Magnetospirillum sp. XM-1: one gene and its partners. The protein of the gene in region 2 binds, or shares a complex with, the protein of the main gene of each other region. Links are inferred from orthologs where the notes say so. Each region holds a gene or a part of one and is shown on either strand. Other genes may lie near its edges.

What was found.
Region 1: the proteins of accD (region 2) and XM1_RS16260 are in contact, whole or in part, in a solved structure (PDB 8UXZ), measured with the Escherichia coli proteins. The link is inferred for Magnetospirillum sp. XM-1 from one-to-one orthologs.
Region 3: the proteins of accD (region 2) and accC are in contact, whole or in part, in a solved structure (PDB 8UXZ), measured with the Escherichia coli proteins. The link is inferred for Magnetospirillum sp. XM-1 from one-to-one orthologs.
Region 4: the proteins of accD (region 2) and XM1_RS02000 are in contact, whole or in part, in a solved structure (PDB 8UXZ), measured with the Escherichia coli proteins. The link is inferred for Magnetospirillum sp. XM-1 from one-to-one orthologs.

The regions. Positions count from the first base shown.
Region 1 is NZ_LN997848.1:3,514,652-3,518,873, forward strand. What follows is about bases 1-2,810. They hold XM1_RS16260 (acetyl-CoA carboxylase biotin carboxyl carrier protein subunit), read right to left. Parts: upstream 1,726-2,810; coding sequence 1,276-1,725; downstream 1-1,275. Other genes in these bases: accC (acetyl-CoA carboxylase biotin carboxylase subunit), read right to left, coding at 1-1,271; aroQ (type II 3-dehydroquinate dehydratase), read right to left, coding at 1,725-2,192; XM1_RS16270 (PstS family phosphate ABC transporter substrate-binding protein), read left to right, coding at 2,343-2,810. Outside these bases: more of XM1_RS16270, read left to right, coding at 2,811-3,155; XM1_RS16275 (ATP-binding protein), read left to right, coding at 3,155-4,222. UniProt on the Escherichia coli protein: This protein is a component of the acetyl coenzyme A carboxylase complex; first, biotin carboxylase catalyzes the carboxylation of the carrier protein and then the transcarboxylase transfers the carboxyl group to form malonyl-CoA.
Region 2 is NZ_LN997848.1:1,275,228-1,280,352, forward strand. What follows is about bases 728-3,720. They hold accD (acetyl-CoA carboxylase, carboxyltransferase subunit beta), read right to left. Parts: upstream 2,691-3,720; coding sequence 1,764-2,690; downstream 728-1,763. Other genes in these bases: XM1_RS06070 (MASE3 domain-containing protein), read right to left, coding at 728-1,644; XM1_RS06080 (GxxExxY protein), read right to left, coding at 2,759-3,133; trpA (tryptophan synthase subunit alpha), read right to left, coding at 3,169-3,720. Also shown: more of XM1_RS06070, read right to left, coding at 1-727; more of trpA, read right to left, coding at 3,721-3,978; trpB (tryptophan synthase subunit beta), read right to left, coding at 3,978-5,125.
Region 3 is NZ_LN997848.1:3,511,619-3,516,547, forward strand. Bases 2,133-4,929 are described here. They hold accC (acetyl-CoA carboxylase biotin carboxylase subunit), read right to left. Parts: upstream 4,305-4,929; coding sequence 2,961-4,304; downstream 2,133-2,960. Other genes in these bases: hemN (oxygen-independent coproporphyrinogen III oxidase), read right to left, coding at 2,133-2,816; XM1_RS16260 (acetyl-CoA carboxylase biotin carboxyl carrier protein subunit), read right to left, coding at 4,309-4,758; aroQ (type II 3-dehydroquinate dehydratase), read right to left, coding at 4,758-4,929. In the rest of the region: XM1_RS16240 (hypothetical protein), read right to left, coding at 1-574; XM1_RS16245 (dCMP deaminase family protein), read right to left, coding at 1,034-1,456; more of hemN, read right to left, coding at 1,461-2,132. UniProt on the Escherichia coli protein: This protein is a component of the acetyl coenzyme A carboxylase complex; first, biotin carboxylase catalyzes the carboxylation of the carrier protein and then the transcarboxylase transfers the carboxyl group to form malonyl-CoA.
Region 4 is NZ_LN997848.1:405,963-410,939, reverse strand. Bases 1,316-4,160 are described here. They hold XM1_RS02000 (acetyl-CoA carboxylase carboxyltransferase subunit alpha), read left to right. Parts: upstream 1,316-2,183; coding sequence 2,184-3,137; downstream 3,138-4,160. Other genes in these bases: XM1_RS01990 (TVP38/TMEM64 family protein), read left to right, coding at 3,874-4,160; XM1_RS01995 (glycosyltransferase family 2 protein), read left to right, coding at 3,134-3,877; XM1_RS02005 (alpha/beta hydrolase), read left to right, coding at 1,327-2,133. In the rest of the region: acs (acetate--CoA ligase), read left to right, coding at 1-1,244; more of XM1_RS01990, read left to right, coding at 4,161-4,611; XM1_RS01985 (BON domain-containing protein), read left to right, coding at 4,595-4,977. UniProt on the Escherichia coli protein: Component of the acetyl coenzyme A carboxylase (ACC) complex. First, biotin carboxylase catalyzes the carboxylation of biotin on its carrier protein (BCCP) and then the CO(2) group is transferred by the carboxyltransferase to acetyl-CoA to form malonyl-CoA.

The DNA of each region.
Region 1 (4,222 bases), 2.2 Mb from region 2 along the record:
ACCAGCCGGTTGTGCAGCGGCAGCGTGGTCTTGACGCCTTCGATCACGTACTCGCCCAGCGCCCGGCGCAGGCGCATCAGCGCCTCGTTGCGGGTGTTGCCGTAGACGATCAGCTTGGCGATCATCGAGTCGTAATGGGGCGGAATGCGATAGCCGGCATAGAGGCCGGAATCCACCCGCACACCCAGGCCGCCCGGCGAGTGATAACCCTCGATCCGGCCGGGGCACGGGGTGAAGGTCTGCGGGTCCTCGGCATTGACGCGGCATTCCAGCGCATGGCCGGCGAAGCGCACGTCCGCCTGGGTGTAGCCCAGTGGCGCGCCGGCGGCGATGCGGATCTGCTCGCGCACCAGATCGATGCCGGTGATGGCCTCGGTGATGGGATGCTCCACCTGCAGGCGGGTGTTCATCTCGATGAAGTAGAACTCGCCGTTCTCGTAGAGGAACTCGATGGTGCCGGCGTTGCGGTAGCCCAGCTTGGCGACGGCGTCGCAGGCGATCTTGCCGATCTTGGCCCGCTGGTCGGCGTTCAAGGCCGGCGACGGAGCCTCCTCCAGCACCTTCTGGTGCTTGCGCTGCAACGAGCAGTCGCGCTCGCCCAGATGCACCACGGCGCCGTAATTGTCGGCCAGGATCTGCATCTCGATATGGCGCGGATGCCCGAGATACTTCTCCATGTAGACGTCGGCGTTGCCGAAGGCGGCCTTGGCCTCGTTGCGGGCCAGCTTCCAGGATTCGGCCAGCTCTTCCGGGTTGCGGGCGACCTTCATGCCCTTGCCGCCGCCACCGGCGGTGGCCTTGATCAGCACGGGATAGCCGATGGCGGCCGCCACTTCCAGCGCCTGCTCCTCGCTATCGATGGAACCGTCCGAACCCGGCACCACCGGGATGCCGGCGTCCTTGACCGCCTGCTTGGCGGTGATCTTGTCGCCCATCATGCGGATGTGTTCCGCCGTCGGGCCGATGAAGACGAAGCCGTGTTCCTCGACCATCTGGGCGAAGTCGGCGTTCTCGGACAAAAAGCCGTAGCCGGGATGGATGGCGTCCGCCCCGGTGATGGACGCCGCCGACAGAATCGCCGCCTTGTTCAGGTACGAATCGCGGGCCGAGGGCGGGCCGATGCACACGGCCTCGTCGGCGAGGCGCACATGCATGGCGTCGTTGTCGGCGGTGGAATGCACCGCCACGGTGCGGATGCCCATCTCGCGGCAGGCGCGATGGATCCTGAGTGCGATCTCGCCCCGGTTGGCGATGAGGACCTTCTCGAACATCATGCTATTCGATGATCAGCAGGGGCTCGCCGAATTCCACCGGCTGGCCGTCGGTCACGAAGATGCGGGTCAGCTTGCCGCCCCTGGGCGCCCGGATGGGATTGAACGTCTTCATGGCCTCGATCAGCATGATGGTCTGGCCTTCGGCGACCATGTCGCCGGGATTGACGAACTTGGGCGAGCCGGGCTCGGGCGCCAGGTAGGCGACGCCCACCATGGGCGAGGTCACCGCGCCGGGATGGTCGGCGTCGGACGCCGACGCCTGGGCCGGCATGGAGGCGGCATGGCCGACGACCGCCGGGGCGGCGTGGTGCACGGCCACCGGCGCCGCCTGACGGGCGACGCGGATACGCATCTCGCCGACGCCGTACTCGATCTCGGTGAGATTGGTTTCATCCAGCAGGGCCGCCAGGGTGCGGACCAGTTCGCTGTCGATGGGAGTCTTGTTGCCCATTATGCCTCTGCATTTCCCTTGATCAGGCGGGCCAGCGCGTCGAGCGCCAGGATGTATCCGTGGCTTCCCAGCCCGCAGATCATTCCCTTGGCCGCCTTGGCCACGTAAGAGTGATGGCGGAACGAATCCCGCTGGTGAATGTTGGACAGGTGAACCTCGATGGCCGGAACCTCGGCCGCCAGCAGGGCGTCGAGAATCGCCACCGAGGTGTGGGTATAGGCCCCGGCATTGATGATGATGCCGGCGGCATGGCCCCGGCATTGCTGAATGCGGGTGACCAGTTCGCCTTCCATGTTGGTCTGCGAGAACTCCACCGCCAGGCCGAGCGATGCCCCATGGGTCCGGCAGGCGGCCTCGATGTCGGCAAGCGTCTCCGTCCCGTACAGCTCCGGCTGCCGGGTGCCCAACATGTTGAGGTTGGGACCGTTCAGAATGCTGATTATGGGATCGGGCCTGTTTCTCACCATGGCAGGGTTTATAGCACGGGTCGGCCGCCGCGCAAGGCACAGAAGCGATCCACCCCAATCCTTGGTCGGGGGTATGCATTCCTCCCTTGCCTAAGTCTTGGTCACTTGGCAAAAGTGATACAAATGGGGCGCGCATACAGGAAAACCATGATGAGCCTGCGCAGGTTCGGGCTTGCATTCGGCGTAGCGGCAAGCCTGCTTGCCATGCCGGCAAGGGCGGAGACAGTACGCGCCGCCGGCACCGGAATCGGCATCGCCATGGTCCGGCTGCTGGCGGAGCAATATCGGCGCGACCATCCCGACACCCCCGTCTGGGTCCCGGAAAGCGTCGGCACCGCCGGGGCGGTCAAGGGGCTGGCCACGGGCAAGCTGGATGTGGGCATCCTGGCCCGCCCCCTTAAAGCCGGCGAGGTGGAGGGCGGCGCCTCGGTCCCCATCTGCCGCACGCCCCTGGTGTTCTACATCAACGCCGAGCGCCGTGACGTCGCGCTGAACCGCCGCGACCTTCCCGCCCTGTTCGCCAATGCCCTGCCGCCGTTCCCCGGCGGCGAGGTGCGCGTGCTGCTGCGTCCGCCATCCGATACAGGCTTCATCCGGCTGCTGGAGGCCTATCCCGACCTGGCTCCGACGGTGACGGCGGCCAGGGACGCCCGCGGCGCCGTCCTGGCACTCACCGACCAGGAGGCCATGGATGCGGTCGAGACCAGCCGCACGCTGCTGACCTTCGGCGCCTTCGCGCCCCTGCTGGCGGAAAAGCGCAAGCTGATCGCCGTCCCCCTGGACGGCGTGGCTCCCAGCCTGGAGACCCTGGAGAACGGCCACCGGCTTCCCGAGGTCCCCCTGGTCCTGGCCCTGCCGCCCTCGCCCTCGGCCCAGGCCAGGGCCTTCGTCGATTACGCCCGCTCGCCCGCCGCGTCCTCGCTGCTGCGCGCCAGCGGCTGCCTGCCCGTAACCGGGCCCTGATGCCCCACCGCGACACCAGCCGGGCCGTCGTCCAATCCGTCACCCGGGTGCGGCGGATGTTCACGTTGGGTCTGGTGACGGTGGGGTTCCTGTGGCTGTTCGTCATTCCCGCCTTCGATGTCTGGGAACGCTATAGCCGGGCCCGGGTCGAGGCGGAAATCCGTCTCGGCCTGGTGGCCGACCAGCTTTCCTCGTTCATCGCCGCCAATCTGGACATCTGGGAATTCGAAAGCGTCCGTCTGCCCTCGGTGGTGGCGGGCGTGCTGCGCGGCGGCACCAATCCGCCGTCGCGGCTGGCCTTCATCGACCTGGGCGGCACCATCAACGAATTTCCGGTCCGCGGCGAGGTGGGGCGCTTCAACCTCCATCTCGAGGATACCGTCACCGATGGCAAGCTGCCGGTGGGCCGCGTGGTGATGGAAGTGCCGCTGGACGAGGCGCTGCGGCCCGCCCTTCTGTCGGGCGGGCTGGGCCTTGCCTCCATGGCCCTGCTGCTGCTCCTGGCCCGGATGATCGGACGCAAGGCCCTGGACCGCTCGCTGGCGGTGATCGAGGAAACCACCGGCAGCCTGTCGCGGCGGGTGGACGAACTGGAAGAGGCCAGGACCCAGCTGGCCGCCCATTCGGCCCACTTGAAGATGGCCACCCAGGACATCACCCATGTGGCATTGCTGACCACCCACCACCTGCGCGAGCCGCTCAGGACCATCCTGTCCTACTCCCAATTGCTGGTGCGCTGGCACCAGACCGGCGCGGAAGGGGACGAGGGCATCGGCTACGTGGATTTTCTCAAGTCCGGCGTCACCCGCATGCAGGCGCAGTTGAAGGCGCTGTCCAGCTATCTCGGCCTGCGGGAGCGCGCCCTGGTTCCGGCCGCCGTTTCCCTGGAGGACGCACTCAAGGTCGCCGGACAAAGGCTCGACAACGCGGTCAGGCTGGAGTGGCGCCAGTTGCCCGAGGTGACGGCCGACGCCGAGATGATCGCCGACCTGTTCACCGAATTGCTGGCCCATGCCGTCCGCCATCGCCGCCCGGAGGCGCCGCCGGCCGTGTCCGTCAGGGCGCGC
Region 2 (5,125 bases):
TGCCTTGACCGTGATCTCGGGCTTGCGTTCGGGATGGTGGAACTTGACGGCGTTGCCGAGCAGATGCTGGAACAGGGCCCGCAATTGCGCCGCGTCGGCGTTCAGCGTGGGCAGGGAGTCCCGGACGACCACCGCCTTGGCCTCGTCCAGGGAGGGTTTCAGGTTCTCCAGCGCCTCGGCCAGGACGGTGCCGGTTTCCACGGTCGGGAACACCGGGTCGCCGCGGTCGATCAGGGTGTAGTCCAACAGGCCGCTCAACTGGGCGCGCATGCGGTGGGCGCCTTCGACGGCATAGGCGATGTACTGGTCGGCGTCCTCGCCCAGCCGGTCGCCGTAGCGCATCTGCAGCAGTTGCAGGAAGCTTGCGATGGTCCGCGCCGGTTCCTGCAGGTCGTGGGCGGCCACGGCGGTGACCATCTCCAGGTCGTAATGGGCCCGGCGCAACTTTTCCTCGGCCGTTTTGCGCCCCGTGATGTCGCGGCTGATGCCGACCATGCCCAGCAGCGTTTCCTTGTCGTCGTGGACCGGCGCCTTGACGGTTTCCAGCAGCACCCGCCTGCCGTCGGGATAGTCGATCCATTCCTCGTTGCAGGTGGGCCGTCCGGCGGCCATGGCCTCGCGGTCCTTGGCGCGATAGAACGCGGCGATGTCGGGGGGCGCGAATTCGTTGTCGGTCTTGCCGACCATCTCGGTCTCGGGCCGGCCGCAATAGGTGGCGAAGGCCCGGTTGTAGCCGAGATAGCGCGATTCGGCGTCCTTGAAGAAGATCAGGTCGGGCACCGAATCCATCAGGGCGCGCAGCAGGGCTCGCTCCTGGGCCAGGGCGTCGTAGGGCGCCTGGACGCCGGAGGCGAACAGGGCGTCATAGATCAGGATATAGGCGCAGGCCTTGCCCACATGGCCGGCCAGATTGAACAGGTCGCCGGTATCGGCGTAGAGGGTGAGCAGGACGCCGGTAAGGCCGAGAATCCAGGCCGCTCCGGCCAGCTTCAGGTCATTGCGGTCGCCCGAGCGCCGGAATTGCAGGCAGAGCAGGCTGGACGCCGTCACATAGGCGGCGGCCAGAACGTATTCGGCGCCGATCTTCAAGCCGGTCAGCCCACTGCCGGGAATGAAGGTCCGGGGGAACCAATCCGGACGGAACAGGCCCGCCAGGACCAATGCCGACGTCAGCAGACCGATGGCGCCAAGCCACCAGCGGCGTTTGGCGTCGCTCCACTGCCGCTCGACGGTGGTCACCGCCAGGATCAGGCCGACCGCCGTTGCAAGCCGCCCGAGAAGCCAGAGATTGATGCCTTTCTCGGTGCTGCTGGGCGAAAAAAGGTCCGGCATGCCCGGAAAGGAGAAAGTGTGCGCCATGTCCATGGCCGCCGTCGCCAGGGCGGCCAGCCCTAAAATCAGGTTGCGATGGCTCTTGTCGGCCCGGCGCGCCGCCCAGCCGAGCGAGAACACCATCAACGACACGGCGATGCTGAGCAGTTCCAGGATGGAATGGACCGGCAGGTAATCCTTGGGATCGGCGAACAGCTGTCCCGGAGGAGTGATCCGCACGGCAAGACCGCAAACGGCCGCCGCCGCCAGCAGCAACAGCGGGGGCGTCGCCAGCGACGAAAGCGTCTCGAACCTTGTGATCTGTTTCCGCACGTCCGGTTCCCAGGGCTCAAAAAATAATACCGAGGCCATGGGCCTCGGTATTACCATCTTCCTAGGATAAGGAATCGGACGTTGAATTTCCAGTCCTGAAGAGTCGTGCTCTCCCCGGATCAGTCCTGGTCGACGCTGTCGGGGGTGTCGATGGGCAGCGCCACCAGGTCGCCGGCCGCGCCGCGATTGCGCAAGAGCGACAGGACGCGGATCATGGTGGCGCGGAGCTCGCGGCGCGGCACCACCATGTCGACCATGCCGTGTTCCAGCAGGTATTCCGCCTTCTGGAAGCCCTCGGGCAGCTTCTCGCGGATGGTGCTTTCGATGACGCGGGCGCCGGCGAAGCCGATCACCGCGCCGGGCTCGGCGATGGCGATGTCGCCCAGCATGGCGAAGCTGGCCGAGACGCCGCCGGTGGTGGGGTCGGTCAGCAGCACGATATAGGGCAGCCGCTTCTCCTTGACCTTGTCCACCGCCACGGTGGTCCTGGCCATCTGCATCAGCGACAGGATGCCTTCCTGCATACGGGCGCCGCCCGAGGCCGGGATGACGATCAAGGGCGCGTCCTGCAGCACCGCCAGCTCGGCCGCCGCCACGATGCCCTCGCCCACGGCGATGCCCATGGAGCCGCCCTGGAAGTCGAAGTTGAAGCAGGCCGCCACCACGTTCATGCCGCCCATGCGGCCGTGGGCGACGACGATGGCGTCGGTCTCGCCGGTCTTGGAGCGGGTGTCCTTCAGGCGGTCGGTATAGCGCTTCTGGTCCTTGAACTTCAGCGGGTCGTCGGCGACCTTGGGCAGCTCGATGCGCTGGAACTGGCCGTCGTCGAACAGCATGCCGAGGCGCTTCTTCACCGACAGGCGCAGATGGTGGCCGCAATGCTGGCAGACGTTCAGCGCCTTCTCCAGGTCACGGTGGAAGATCATGTGGCCGCAGCCCGGGCATTTGAGCCACAGGTTGTCGGGGACCTCCTTGGGCGCCACCAGTCCGACCAGACGCTCCTTGAGTGAGCGGCGGGTCTCGTTGAGATTAGTCAGCCAATTCATGATGAGTTCCCTGGGTCGGCGGCTAGGAAATCAGCCACAGATGAACACAGATAAACACAGATGGCTCGTCACAGGACCAGCCTCCGGTACTCGATGCGGGGGAGCCCGAAATTTATGAGCAGCCCGACTTTGACGTCTCCAGCCTTCAGATAATTCAGGCACTGGGCGGTGTGTGCCGGACCCAAGGCCTCAACGGCTTTCAGTTCGACCACGACCCGGCCATCCACGATCATGTCGGCCACATAGGTACCAATTTCGGTCCCTTTGTAAATTATCTTGAAGGCCTTTTCGCGTTCGACAGGCAAGCCGGCGAGGACGAGCTCATGAGCCAGCGCCTTCTGGTAAACGGATTCCAGGAAACCATGTCCAAGCGTGTTGGCAACCTCAAAAGCCGCCGACAGTATGCACCCCGTCAGTGGGTCCTTGAGGTCATCATCCTTCATCTGTGTTTATCTGTGTTCATCTGTGGCCCAAAACCCTACTTCCGGGCGCCGCGCACGCCCTGGGCCAGGTCCTTGACCAGGGCCAGGGGGGCGGAGACGGCGGAAGGCTTGCCGATATTGTCGGCCAGAACCGAAACGATGGCCGAGCCCACCACGGCGCCGTCGGCGATGCGGGCCACTTCGGCCGCCTGGGCCGGGGCCTTGATGCCGAAGCCGACGCAGACCGGAAGATCGGTGTGGCGGCGGATGCGCGAAACCGCCTCGTCGATGGCCGATTGGGCCGCCGACGCGGTGCCGGTGATTCCGGCGATGGACACGTAGTAGACGAAGCCCGACGCGTTGGACAGCACCACGGGCAGGCGCTTGTCGTCGCTGGTGGGCGTGGTCAGCACGATGAAGTCGATGTGGCTGGCCCTGAGGTGGGGCACCAGCTCGTCGGCTTCCTCGGGCGGCAGGTCGACGATGATCAGCCCGTCCACCCCGGCGGCGGCGGCGTCACGGGCGAATTTCTCCGGACCCCAGGCGTAGACGGGATTGTAGTAGCCCATCAGGATGATCGGCGTCTCGGCATCGGTCTTGCGGAACTGGGCCACCATCTCCAGGGTCTGGCGGAGCGAGCCGCCGGCCTTCAAGGCACGGCCCGCCGCCAGCTCGATCACCGGGCCGTCGGCCATGGGATCGGTGAAGGGCATGCCCAGCTCGATGATGTCGGCGCCGGCCGCCGGCATGCCGTCGAGCAGGGCCTGGCTGGTGGCGCGGTCGGGGTCGCCGGCGGTGATGAAGGTCACCAGGGCGGCGCGGTTCTCCGCCTTCAGCTTCTCGAAACGCTTGGCGATACGCGACATCAGACGAGCCCCCCAAGATGCACGTCGCCCAGCGCCTTGGCGATGGTGTTGACGTCCTTGTCGCCGCGCCCCGACAGGTTGACCACCATCAGGTGATCGGCGGGCAGGGTGGGGGCCAGCTTGGCGGCGTAAGCGATGGCGTGGCTGGATTCCAGCGCCGGAATGATGCCCTCCAGCCGCGTGCATTGCTGGAAGGCGGCCACCGCCTCGTCATCGGTGACGGAGACGTATTCCACGCGGCCGGTCTCGTGCAGCCAGGAATGCTCGGGCCCGATGCCGGGATAGTCCAGGCCCGCCGAGATGGAGTGGGCCTCGGCGATCTGGCCGTCGGCATCCTGCAGCAGGTAGGTGCGGTTGCCGTGCAGCACGCCGGGCTTGCCGCCGGTCAAGGACGCGGCGTGCAGCTTGTCCAGGCCGTGGCCGGCCGCTTCGACGCCGATGATGCGCACGCTGGTGTCGTCGAGGAAGGGGTGGAACAGGCCCATGGCGTTGGAGCCGCCGCCGATGCAGGCCACCAGGGAATCGGGCAGGCGGCCCTCGGCGGCCATGATCTGGCCGCGCACTTCCTCGCCGATCACCGACTGGAAGTCGCGGACCATGGCCGGGTACGGATGCGGCCCGGCCACGGTGCCGATCAGGTAATAGGTGTCGGCGACGTTGGAGACCCAGTCCCTGAGCGCGTCGTTCATGGCGTCCTTCAAGGTCGCCGCGCCGGCGGTGACGGGCTTCACTTCGGCGCCCAGCAGCTTCATGCGGTAGACGTTGGGCATCTGCCGCTCGATGTCGGTGGCGCCCATGTAGATGACGCATTGCATGCCGAACAGGGCGCAGACGGTGGCGGTGGCCACCCCGTGCTGGCCGGCCCCGGTCTCGGCGATGATGCGCTGCTTGCCCATGCGCCGGGCCAGCAGGATCTGGCCGATGCAGTTGTTGATCTTGTGCGCCCCGGTGTGATTCAGGTCCTCGCGCTTCAGGAACACCTTGGCGCCGCCGAAGGCCTGGGTCAGGCGACGGGCGAAATACAGCGGATTGGGGCGGCCCACATACTGGGCCAGCAGCGAGCGGAACTCGGCCTGGAAGACGGGATCGGCCTTGGCCGCCGCGTAAGCCTTCTCCACCTCGAGGATGAGGGGCATCAGCGTCTCGG
Region 3 (4,929 bases), 2.2 Mb from region 2 along the record:
CCACTGCCGGCGCGGTAAGGCTCGACTGATTAATGGGCGTGTTGCCCGACCAGTTGATGCCGTCGGGCGATGAGCAGACCAGCAGATCCTGAGAGGAACTGGAGGTGATGAACACGATATACAGCTGGCCGTTGAACGAGGTGAAATCAAACCCCCAGGTCGATTGATTCACCGGATAGAACGGGGTCCAGTTGACGCCATCCGGCGACGACCCCACCCAGAGATCACTGCTGGTATCGGCATAGGCCAGCCAGAGGCGGCCATTGAACACTGTCAGCCTGGGCGACCTGAAGGACTGGCCGCCCACAACCATGTTGTTCGACCAATTCACCCCGTCCGGGGACGAGCACAGCAGCACCTGCGGATTGTTGCCGTTGCTGGCCACAAACGACACCCAGAACTGGCTGTTGAACACAGCCAGGTCCGGGATGGCCAGGGTCGTCTGGTCGGCTATATCGATGTTGGGCCCCCAGGAACACCCGTCCGGAGAAGCGCATAACAGCAAGGCGTTGCTATCGCTATCGGCGACAAAGGAAGCATATATCGCACTGTTGGTCGGCAGATTGGCAGACATCGGACCCCTCCGCATCTCTATTTATAATTGAATTTAATTAGGCTTGATCCTTATTGAGATTATGGCTCATATGCACACAACTTTTGAATCATTTTTAGTATATATAAACCATCTTTCGGCATAGGCGTGCCGATGAGGACAACTCTCAATCATGGACTCCCGACCACCCCGTGGGGCCGGCGACGGCGCCTGAAGATGTTGGTATCCGAGCAGGAAGGGGGGAGCGCGTCTCTCGGACGGCCTCAAAGCATGACGTAACGAAATGGCCGCATCCGGGCGAAACTCTTCAGCCCGAGCGGTATCCGAACCTTGAGAAAGCGAAGCTCTTTCCTGGCAGAAAAGACCCAGGGCGCTTCGGCTTAAAGCGGAAGCGCCCTGGGATTCTGGTTGTACGAAAACGCTCTGCCTCTTCAGGGGCTCGGACGCCACTCAGGTTTGAGAGTTTTCCGATTTTTCGATTCAGCCCACCTTGACGCCGGATTCCTCGAACATCACCCGGGCGGTGTCGAATTCCTCGGCGGGCATGGAGGTGGTGCCGTCGCCCACGTGGATTTGCGCCACCCCGGCCTGGATCAGCGAACGGGCGCAGCGCGAGCAGGGATAGTGGGTGACGTAGACGGTGCAGCCCTTGAGGCTGACCCCCACCCGGGCGGCATGGGCCACCAGGTTTTCCTCGGCGTGCGAGGTCCACAGATACTTGGCCGGGCGCTCCATGCGCTCGGGCTTGTCCTCGACGCCCCTGGGCAGGCCGTTATAGCCGGTGGCGCGGATCTCGCCGTCGGGCCCCACCGCCACGGCGCCCACCTGGGTGCTGGGGTCCTTGGACTTGCTGGCGGCGTGCTTGGCAAAGCCCATGAAGTAGTCGTACCAGGCCATGGTCATCTTGTTACACCGCCTTGGAATGGCGCTGCTCGCCCGCCTTGAGATAGCGGTCGAAGGCGGCGCAGACGGCGCGCACCAGGGTGCGGCCCTCCTCGGTGACATGGATGCGGTGGCCAGCGACCTCGACCAGACCGTCGGCCTGCAAAGGCGCCAGCGAGGCCAGTTCGGGGCCGAACTGCGAGCCGTCGGCGCCATGGCGGGCGGCGACCTTGTCCAGGTCGATTTCCAGGTCGCACATCAGCCGCTCGATGATCTCGCGCCGCAGGATGTCGTCGGGGCTGATGGCCACGCCGCGCGAGGTGGCGAGCTTTCCTTCGGCCATGGCGCGCTGGTAGGCGTGGACCTCGCCGTCGTTGACCACATAGCCCTGGGGCAGCGAACCGATGCCCGACGCCCCGAAGCCGATCAGGGTGGTGGCGGAATCGGTGGTGTAGCCCTGGAAGTTGCGGTGCAGCCGCTTTTCCTTCAAGGCGATGGCCATGGCGTCGTCGGGAGCGGCGAAGTGGTCGAGGCCGATCTGGACATAGCCCAGGGTCTCGGTCAGCAGCTTGCAGCCCTGTTCATACTGCTGCCAGCGGGTCTCGGTATCGGGCAGGGTGTCTTCCGGGATCAGCCGCTGGTGCTTCTTCATCCACGGCACGTGGGCATAGCCGAACAGGGCGACGCGCTTGGGCCTGAAGCCCCGCACCGCCTTGTCGATGGTGGCCAGCAGGCCGTCCAGGGTCTGGTGCGGCAGGCCGTAGATCAGGTCGATGTTGACCTCGGGCACGCCGTGCTTGCCCAGCCATTCCACCACCCGCTCGGTGACCTCGTAGGGCTGGATGCGGTTGATGGCCTGCTGCACCTTGTCGTCCAGGTCCTGCACGCCGATGGAGGCACGCGTCACCCCCGCCCCCGCCATGGCCTTGACATAGGCCTCGTCGGCGGTGCGCGGATCAAGCTCCACCGCCACCTCGGCGTCGGGCTTGAGGATGAAGCGGCTCTTCAACAGGTCGATGGTGCGGACGAAATCCCCGGACGAGAGAATGGTGGGCGAGCCGCCGCCGAAATGGACGTGGCGCGCCGTCATGCGGGTGGGCAGCGCCTCGGCCACCAGTTCCACCTCGCGCCACAGGGCGTCCATATAGGCGGCGACGGGGGCATAGCGCTTGGTGATCTTGGTGTGGCAGCCGCAGAACCAGCACATCTCGGCGCAAAACGCGATGTGGAGGTAGAGCGACAATTCCAGCTTGGGATCGATCTCCCCCAGCCAGCCCCGGTAGGTCTCGGCCGTCACGCCGGGATGGAAATGCGGCGCGGTGGGATAGGAGGTGTAGCGGGGAACGCGAAGGTCGTACTTGGCCGCAAGATCGGGGCGCATCGTTTGGTATCCCGGAAAATTCGGCCCAAACCTACTCCTTGCTGCCATCCATTGGCAACACCGGGCGGCGTGGGGGTATTCGGACCAAAGCGAAAGGGGCGGCCGAACCGGCCGCCCCCTGGCAATTACCGCGACAGCCCCCGCTCAGGAGTGCTGCGCCACAAACTTTTCCAGCCAGTGGATATCGTAGTCGCCGTTGACGAAATCGGCGTCCTGGACCAGCCGGTTGTGCAGCGGCAGCGTGGTCTTGACGCCTTCGATCACGTACTCGCCCAGCGCCCGGCGCAGGCGCATCAGCGCCTCGTTGCGGGTGTTGCCGTAGACGATCAGCTTGGCGATCATCGAGTCGTAATGGGGCGGAATGCGATAGCCGGCATAGAGGCCGGAATCCACCCGCACACCCAGGCCGCCCGGCGAGTGATAACCCTCGATCCGGCCGGGGCACGGGGTGAAGGTCTGCGGGTCCTCGGCATTGACGCGGCATTCCAGCGCATGGCCGGCGAAGCGCACGTCCGCCTGGGTGTAGCCCAGTGGCGCGCCGGCGGCGATGCGGATCTGCTCGCGCACCAGATCGATGCCGGTGATGGCCTCGGTGATGGGATGCTCCACCTGCAGGCGGGTGTTCATCTCGATGAAGTAGAACTCGCCGTTCTCGTAGAGGAACTCGATGGTGCCGGCGTTGCGGTAGCCCAGCTTGGCGACGGCGTCGCAGGCGATCTTGCCGATCTTGGCCCGCTGGTCGGCGTTCAAGGCCGGCGACGGAGCCTCCTCCAGCACCTTCTGGTGCTTGCGCTGCAACGAGCAGTCGCGCTCGCCCAGATGCACCACGGCGCCGTAATTGTCGGCCAGGATCTGCATCTCGATATGGCGCGGATGCCCGAGATACTTCTCCATGTAGACGTCGGCGTTGCCGAAGGCGGCCTTGGCCTCGTTGCGGGCCAGCTTCCAGGATTCGGCCAGCTCTTCCGGGTTGCGGGCGACCTTCATGCCCTTGCCGCCGCCACCGGCGGTGGCCTTGATCAGCACGGGATAGCCGATGGCGGCCGCCACTTCCAGCGCCTGCTCCTCGCTATCGATGGAACCGTCCGAACCCGGCACCACCGGGATGCCGGCGTCCTTGACCGCCTGCTTGGCGGTGATCTTGTCGCCCATCATGCGGATGTGTTCCGCCGTCGGGCCGATGAAGACGAAGCCGTGTTCCTCGACCATCTGGGCGAAGTCGGCGTTCTCGGACAAAAAGCCGTAGCCGGGATGGATGGCGTCCGCCCCGGTGATGGACGCCGCCGACAGAATCGCCGCCTTGTTCAGGTACGAATCGCGGGCCGAGGGCGGGCCGATGCACACGGCCTCGTCGGCGAGGCGCACATGCATGGCGTCGTTGTCGGCGGTGGAATGCACCGCCACGGTGCGGATGCCCATCTCGCGGCAGGCGCGATGGATCCTGAGTGCGATCTCGCCCCGGTTGGCGATGAGGACCTTCTCGAACATCATGCTATTCGATGATCAGCAGGGGCTCGCCGAATTCCACCGGCTGGCCGTCGGTCACGAAGATGCGGGTCAGCTTGCCGCCCCTGGGCGCCCGGATGGGATTGAACGTCTTCATGGCCTCGATCAGCATGATGGTCTGGCCTTCGGCGACCATGTCGCCGGGATTGACGAACTTGGGCGAGCCGGGCTCGGGCGCCAGGTAGGCGACGCCCACCATGGGCGAGGTCACCGCGCCGGGATGGTCGGCGTCGGACGCCGACGCCTGGGCCGGCATGGAGGCGGCATGGCCGACGACCGCCGGGGCGGCGTGGTGCACGGCCACCGGCGCCGCCTGACGGGCGACGCGGATACGCATCTCGCCGACGCCGTACTCGATCTCGGTGAGATTGGTTTCATCCAGCAGGGCCGCCAGGGTGCGGACCAGTTCGCTGTCGATGGGAGTCTTGTTGCCCATTATGCCTCTGCATTTCCCTTGATCAGGCGGGCCAGCGCGTCGAGCGCCAGGATGTATCCGTGGCTTCCCAGCCCGCAGATCATTCCCTTGGCCGCCTTGGCCACGTAAGAGTGATGGCGGAACGAATCCCGCTGGTGAATGTTGGACAGGTGAACCTCGATGGCCGGAACC
Region 4 (4,977 bases), 870 kb from region 2 along the record:
ACCACGAACTGGTGGAGAAGGCCGCTCCGACCCACACCCCGGTGGAGATGAGCGCCGAGGATCCGCTGTTCATCCTCTACACCTCGGGCTCCACCGGCAAGCCCAAGGGCGTGCTGCACACCTCGGGCGGCTACCTGGTGTACGCCTCCATGACCCACCAGTACGTCTTCGACTACCACGAGGGCGAGATCTACTGGTGCACCGCCGACGTGGGCTGGGTGACCGGCCACTCCTACATCGTCTACGGCCCGCTGGCCAACGGCGCCATCACCCTGATGTTCGAGGGCATCCCCAACTACCCGACCGTGTCGCGGTTCTGGGACGTGGTGGACAAGCACAAGGTCAACATCTTCTACACCGCGCCGACCGCCATCCGCTCGCTGATGCGCGAAGGCGAGGAGCCGGTGAAGAAGACCAGCCGCAAGTCGCTGCGCCTGCTGGGTTCGGTGGGCGAGCCCATCAACCCCGAGGCCTGGACCTGGTATCACCGCGTGGTGGGTGACGGCCGTTGCCCCATCGTCGACACCTGGTGGCAGACCGAGACCGGCGGCATCCTGATCACTCCGCTGCCGGGCGCCACGCCGCTGAAGCCCGGTTCGGCCACCCGTCCGTTCTTCGGCGTCAAGCCGGTGATGGTCGACGCCGAGGGCAAGGTCCTGGAAGGCAAGGTCGAGGGCAACCTCTGCCTGGCCGAGCCCGGCTGGCCCGGCCAGATGCGTACCGTCTACGGCGACCACGAGCGTTTCATCCAGACGTACTTCGCCACCTACAAGGGCATGTACTTCACCGGTGACGGCGCGCGACGCGACGAGGACGGCTATTACTGGATCACCGGCCGCGTGGACGACGTGATCAACGTCTCCGGTCACCGCATGGGCACCGCCGAGGTGGAATCCGCCCTGGTCGCCCATCCCAAGGTGGCCGAGGCCGCCGTGGTCGGCTATCCGCACGACATCAAGGGCCAGGGCATCTACGCCTACGTCACCCTGGTGTCGGGCGAAGAGCCCTCCGAGGATCTGCGCAAGGAACTGGTCAACTGGGTCCGCAAGGAAATCGGCCCCATCGCCAGCCCCGACCTGATCCAGTGGTCGCCGGGCCTGCCCAAGACCCGTTCGGGCAAGATCATGCGCCGCATCCTGCGCAAGATCGCCGAGAACGACTTCGGCTCGCTGGGCGACACCTCGACGCTGGCCGATCCCAGCGTGGTCGACGACCTCATCGACAGCCGCATGAATCGCGGTTAAGACTCCCAGCCAAGTGGGAAGACCGGGGCCCGCGGAGCAATTCGCGGGCCCCACCCTTTTGGAAAGGATCGTTTCCGTGCTGATGATCATGGCCAAGACGGTGCTGGGCCTGGGCGGGGTGTACCTGCTTCTGGTCGGTTTCGTCGCCCTGACCCAGCGCGGCATGATCTATCACCCCGATTCCACCCGCGTGCGGCCGGACGAGGCGGGCCTGCCCGAAATGGTGCCGGTGCCCATCAAGTCGGCCGACGGCTGGATCGCCACCAGCTGGTATGCGCCGCCCAAGGGCGCCAACCGGCCGACCATCGTGTTCTTTCACGGCAATTCCGGCGCCCAGGCCGACCGCGCCCATAAGGCCCGCGCCTTCCTCGACGCCGGGTTCGGCGTGCTGATGGCCGGCTATCGGGGCTTTGGCGGCAATGGCGGCCGCCCCAGCGAGAAAGGCCTCTACGCCGACGCCGAGGCGGTGGTCCGTTGGCTGACCGGCCAGGGCTTGGCTTCGCGCCGCCTGGTGCTCTACGGCGAATCGCTGGGCTCGGGGATAGCCATGGAAATGGCCATCCGCCACGAGGTGATGATGGTGGTGCTGGAAAGCCCGTTCACCTCGCTGGCCGACCTGGCGCCCGCCTATGTGCTGCCGCCGCTCGCCCAGTTGCTGACGCGCGACCGCTACGACAACCTGATCAAGGCGCCCAGCCTGCGGGTGCCGCTCCTGGTGGTTCACGGTGACAAGGACGGCCTGGTGCCGGTCACCATGGGCCACGCGGTGCTCAACGCCGCCGATACCGTCAAGGAAGGCCTGTTCCTGCCCGAGGCCCATCACAACGACCTGTGGGAGCACGGCGCCGGCAAGCGGATCATCGACTTCATCACGCGGCGGCTGTTGTAACGGTTTGAGGCCCTTGCCCCGAAACGCCTTCGGCTGTATGAGTTTCCCCCATGCATATCCTTGAATTCGAAAAGCCCATCGCCGAGCTCGAGGGCAAGATTGAGGAGCTGCGGCACCTGTCCGATGGCGGCGACGTCAACATCGCCGACGAGGTGTCCAAGCTTCAGGCCAAGGTCGACAAGCTGCTGCGTTCGACCTACGCCAAGCTCACGCCGTGGCAGAAGACGCAGGTGGCCCGCCACCCCGAGCGTCCGCACACGCTGGCCTACATCTCTGCGCTGGTCGAGGACTTCACGCCGCTGGCCGGCGACCGCGCCTTCGCCGAGGATCAGGCGATCATCGGCGGCCTGGGCCGGTTCCGGGGCCGCTCGGTGATGGTCATCGGCCACGAGAAGGGCCACGACACCGAAAGCCGCCTGAAGCATAATTTCGGCATGGCCAAGCCCGAGGGCTACCGCAAGGCGCGTCGCCTGATGGAGATGGCCGACCATTTCCAGGTGCCGATCCTCACCCTGGTGGACACCGCCGGCGCCTATCCCGGCGTCGACGCCGAGGCCCGCGGCCAGGCCGAGGCCATCGCGCGCTCCATCGAGACCTGCCTGGACGTGCGCGTCCCGCTGGTTTCGGTGATCATCGGCGAGGGCGGTTCGGGCGGCGCCATCGCGCTGGCCACCGGCAACACCGTTCTGATGCTCGAACACGCCATCTATTCGGTGATCAGCCCCGAGGGCTGCGCCTCGATCCTGTGGCGCTCGGCCGAGAACGCCAAGGACGCCGCCGAGCAGCTGCGCCTCACCGCCCAGGACCTGCACAAGCTGGGCATCATCGATTCCGTGGTGCCCGAGCCCATGGGCGGAGCGCACCGCAATACCGACCTGATGATGCAGACCCTGGCCATGGCCGTGGATTCGGCGCTGCGCGACCTTGCGGGCGTGGAAGGCGGCATCCTGCGGGCCCGCCGGCGCGAGAAATTCCTGGAGATGGGGCGGGCGGGCCTGTCGTGACCAGCCTTGCCGTTCCTGAGCTGTCGGTGGTCGTCCCGGTCAAGAACGAGGCCGAGAACATCCGTCCGCTGCTGGACGAGATCCACATGGCGCTTCAGGGCAAGGTGGAGTTCGAGGTCGTCTACGTCGACGACGGTTCCGACGACGACACTCCGGCCGCTCTGGAACAGGCCCGGGTCATCCACCCCCGCCTTCGGGTGGTCCGCCACAAGGCCAGCTGCGGCCAGAGCCAGGCGGTCGCCACCGGTGTGCGCCATGCCGCCGGCAAGCTGATCGCCACCCTGGACGGCGACGGCCAGAACGATCCCGCCGACCTTCCCGCCATGCTGGACCACTGGCGCTCGCAGCCCGACGACGTCCGGCCCCGGCTGATGATCACCGGCTGGCGCGCCAACCGCCGCGACGACGGAATCCGCCGGCTGTCCTCGAAAGTGGCCAATTCCATCCGTTCCAAGCTGCTTCGCGACCGGACCCCGGATTCGGGCAGCGGCATCAAGCTGTTGCCGCGCGAGCTGTTCCTGGACCTGCCCCGCTTCGACCACATGCACCGCTTCATGGCCGCCCTGGTGATCCGGGCCGGCGGCTCGGTCGAGGTGGTCAAGGTCAACCACCGCCCGCGCGAGCGCGGCACCTCCAAGTACGGAGTGTGGAACCGCCTGTGGGTGGGCATCGTCGATCTGTTCGGCGTCATGTGGCTGATGCGCCGGGCCCGGAACCCGGTCGTCGAGAGCAAAGAGTGACGGCCCGCCATCACCCTTTTCTCAATCCCCGGGCCATGGCCAAGGGGCTGGTGCTGATCATCACCTTCGTCGCCATCGGCTTTCTGCTGGAAGGCCTCGGCCTCAAGGACGCGCTCGACACCCATTGGATCGATTCCGAGGTCCGGGGCAAGGGCCTGAGTGGCGACGCCCTGTTTGTCCTGATCGGGGCGCTGGCGGTCTGCGTCGGCCTGCCGCGTCAGGGGGTGTGCTTCCTGGCCGGCTACGCCTTCGGCTTCGCCGAGGGGCTTTTGTGGTCCACCCTGGCCTCCATGCTGGGCTGCGTCGCCACGTTCTTCTACGCCCGCTTCATGGGGCGCAGCTTCATCGTCAGGCGCTTTCCCGAGCGCATTGCCCGCATCGACGCCTTCCTGGCCGGCAACACCTTCGCCATGACCTTGCTGATCCGCCTGTTGCCGGTGGGCAGCAACGTCATCACCAATCTGGCGGCCGGCGTGTCGGGCAGCCGGGCGTTGCCGTTCTTCGCCGGCTCCCTGCTGGGCTATCTGCCGCAAAGCATCGTCTTTGCGCTGCTGGGCAGCGGCATTCAGGTTGATCCGGTCTTTCGCATCGGCGCCAGCGTGGTATTGTTCGTCGCCTCCGGGGCGATGGGCGTGTGGCTGTTCCGCCGCTTCCGCCACGGCCGGCATCTGGACGCCGCCACCGAGGCGGTCATCGAAGAAGACGGCGACGAAAATCATGAAGAGATCCGCTAAAGCCCTCTGCCTTTGCCTCGCTTTGCTCGGCCTGGCCGCCTGCGCGCCCGACCAGTCGGCGCCGACGCTCACCGCTCCGCCGCGCGCCAAGGATTTGAGCTTCGACGACCAGGGCCGCGTGGTCCGTGCGCGGGGCGAGCGCAATTGGGACGACGCGGTGGGCAAGCGGGCCCAGGCCATGCTGATCCAGGCCGACCGCGAGGCCTTCAAGGGGGTCTCCGTCCGCGCCTGGGATGGCGGCGTCCTGCTGACCGGCGCCGTCACCAAGCCGGAATTGCGCCGCCGCGCCGGCGAGATCGTCCAGACCGTCGAAGGGGTGACCCAGGTGTTCGACGATCTGGCGCTGTCCGAGAATCCCGCCCATCC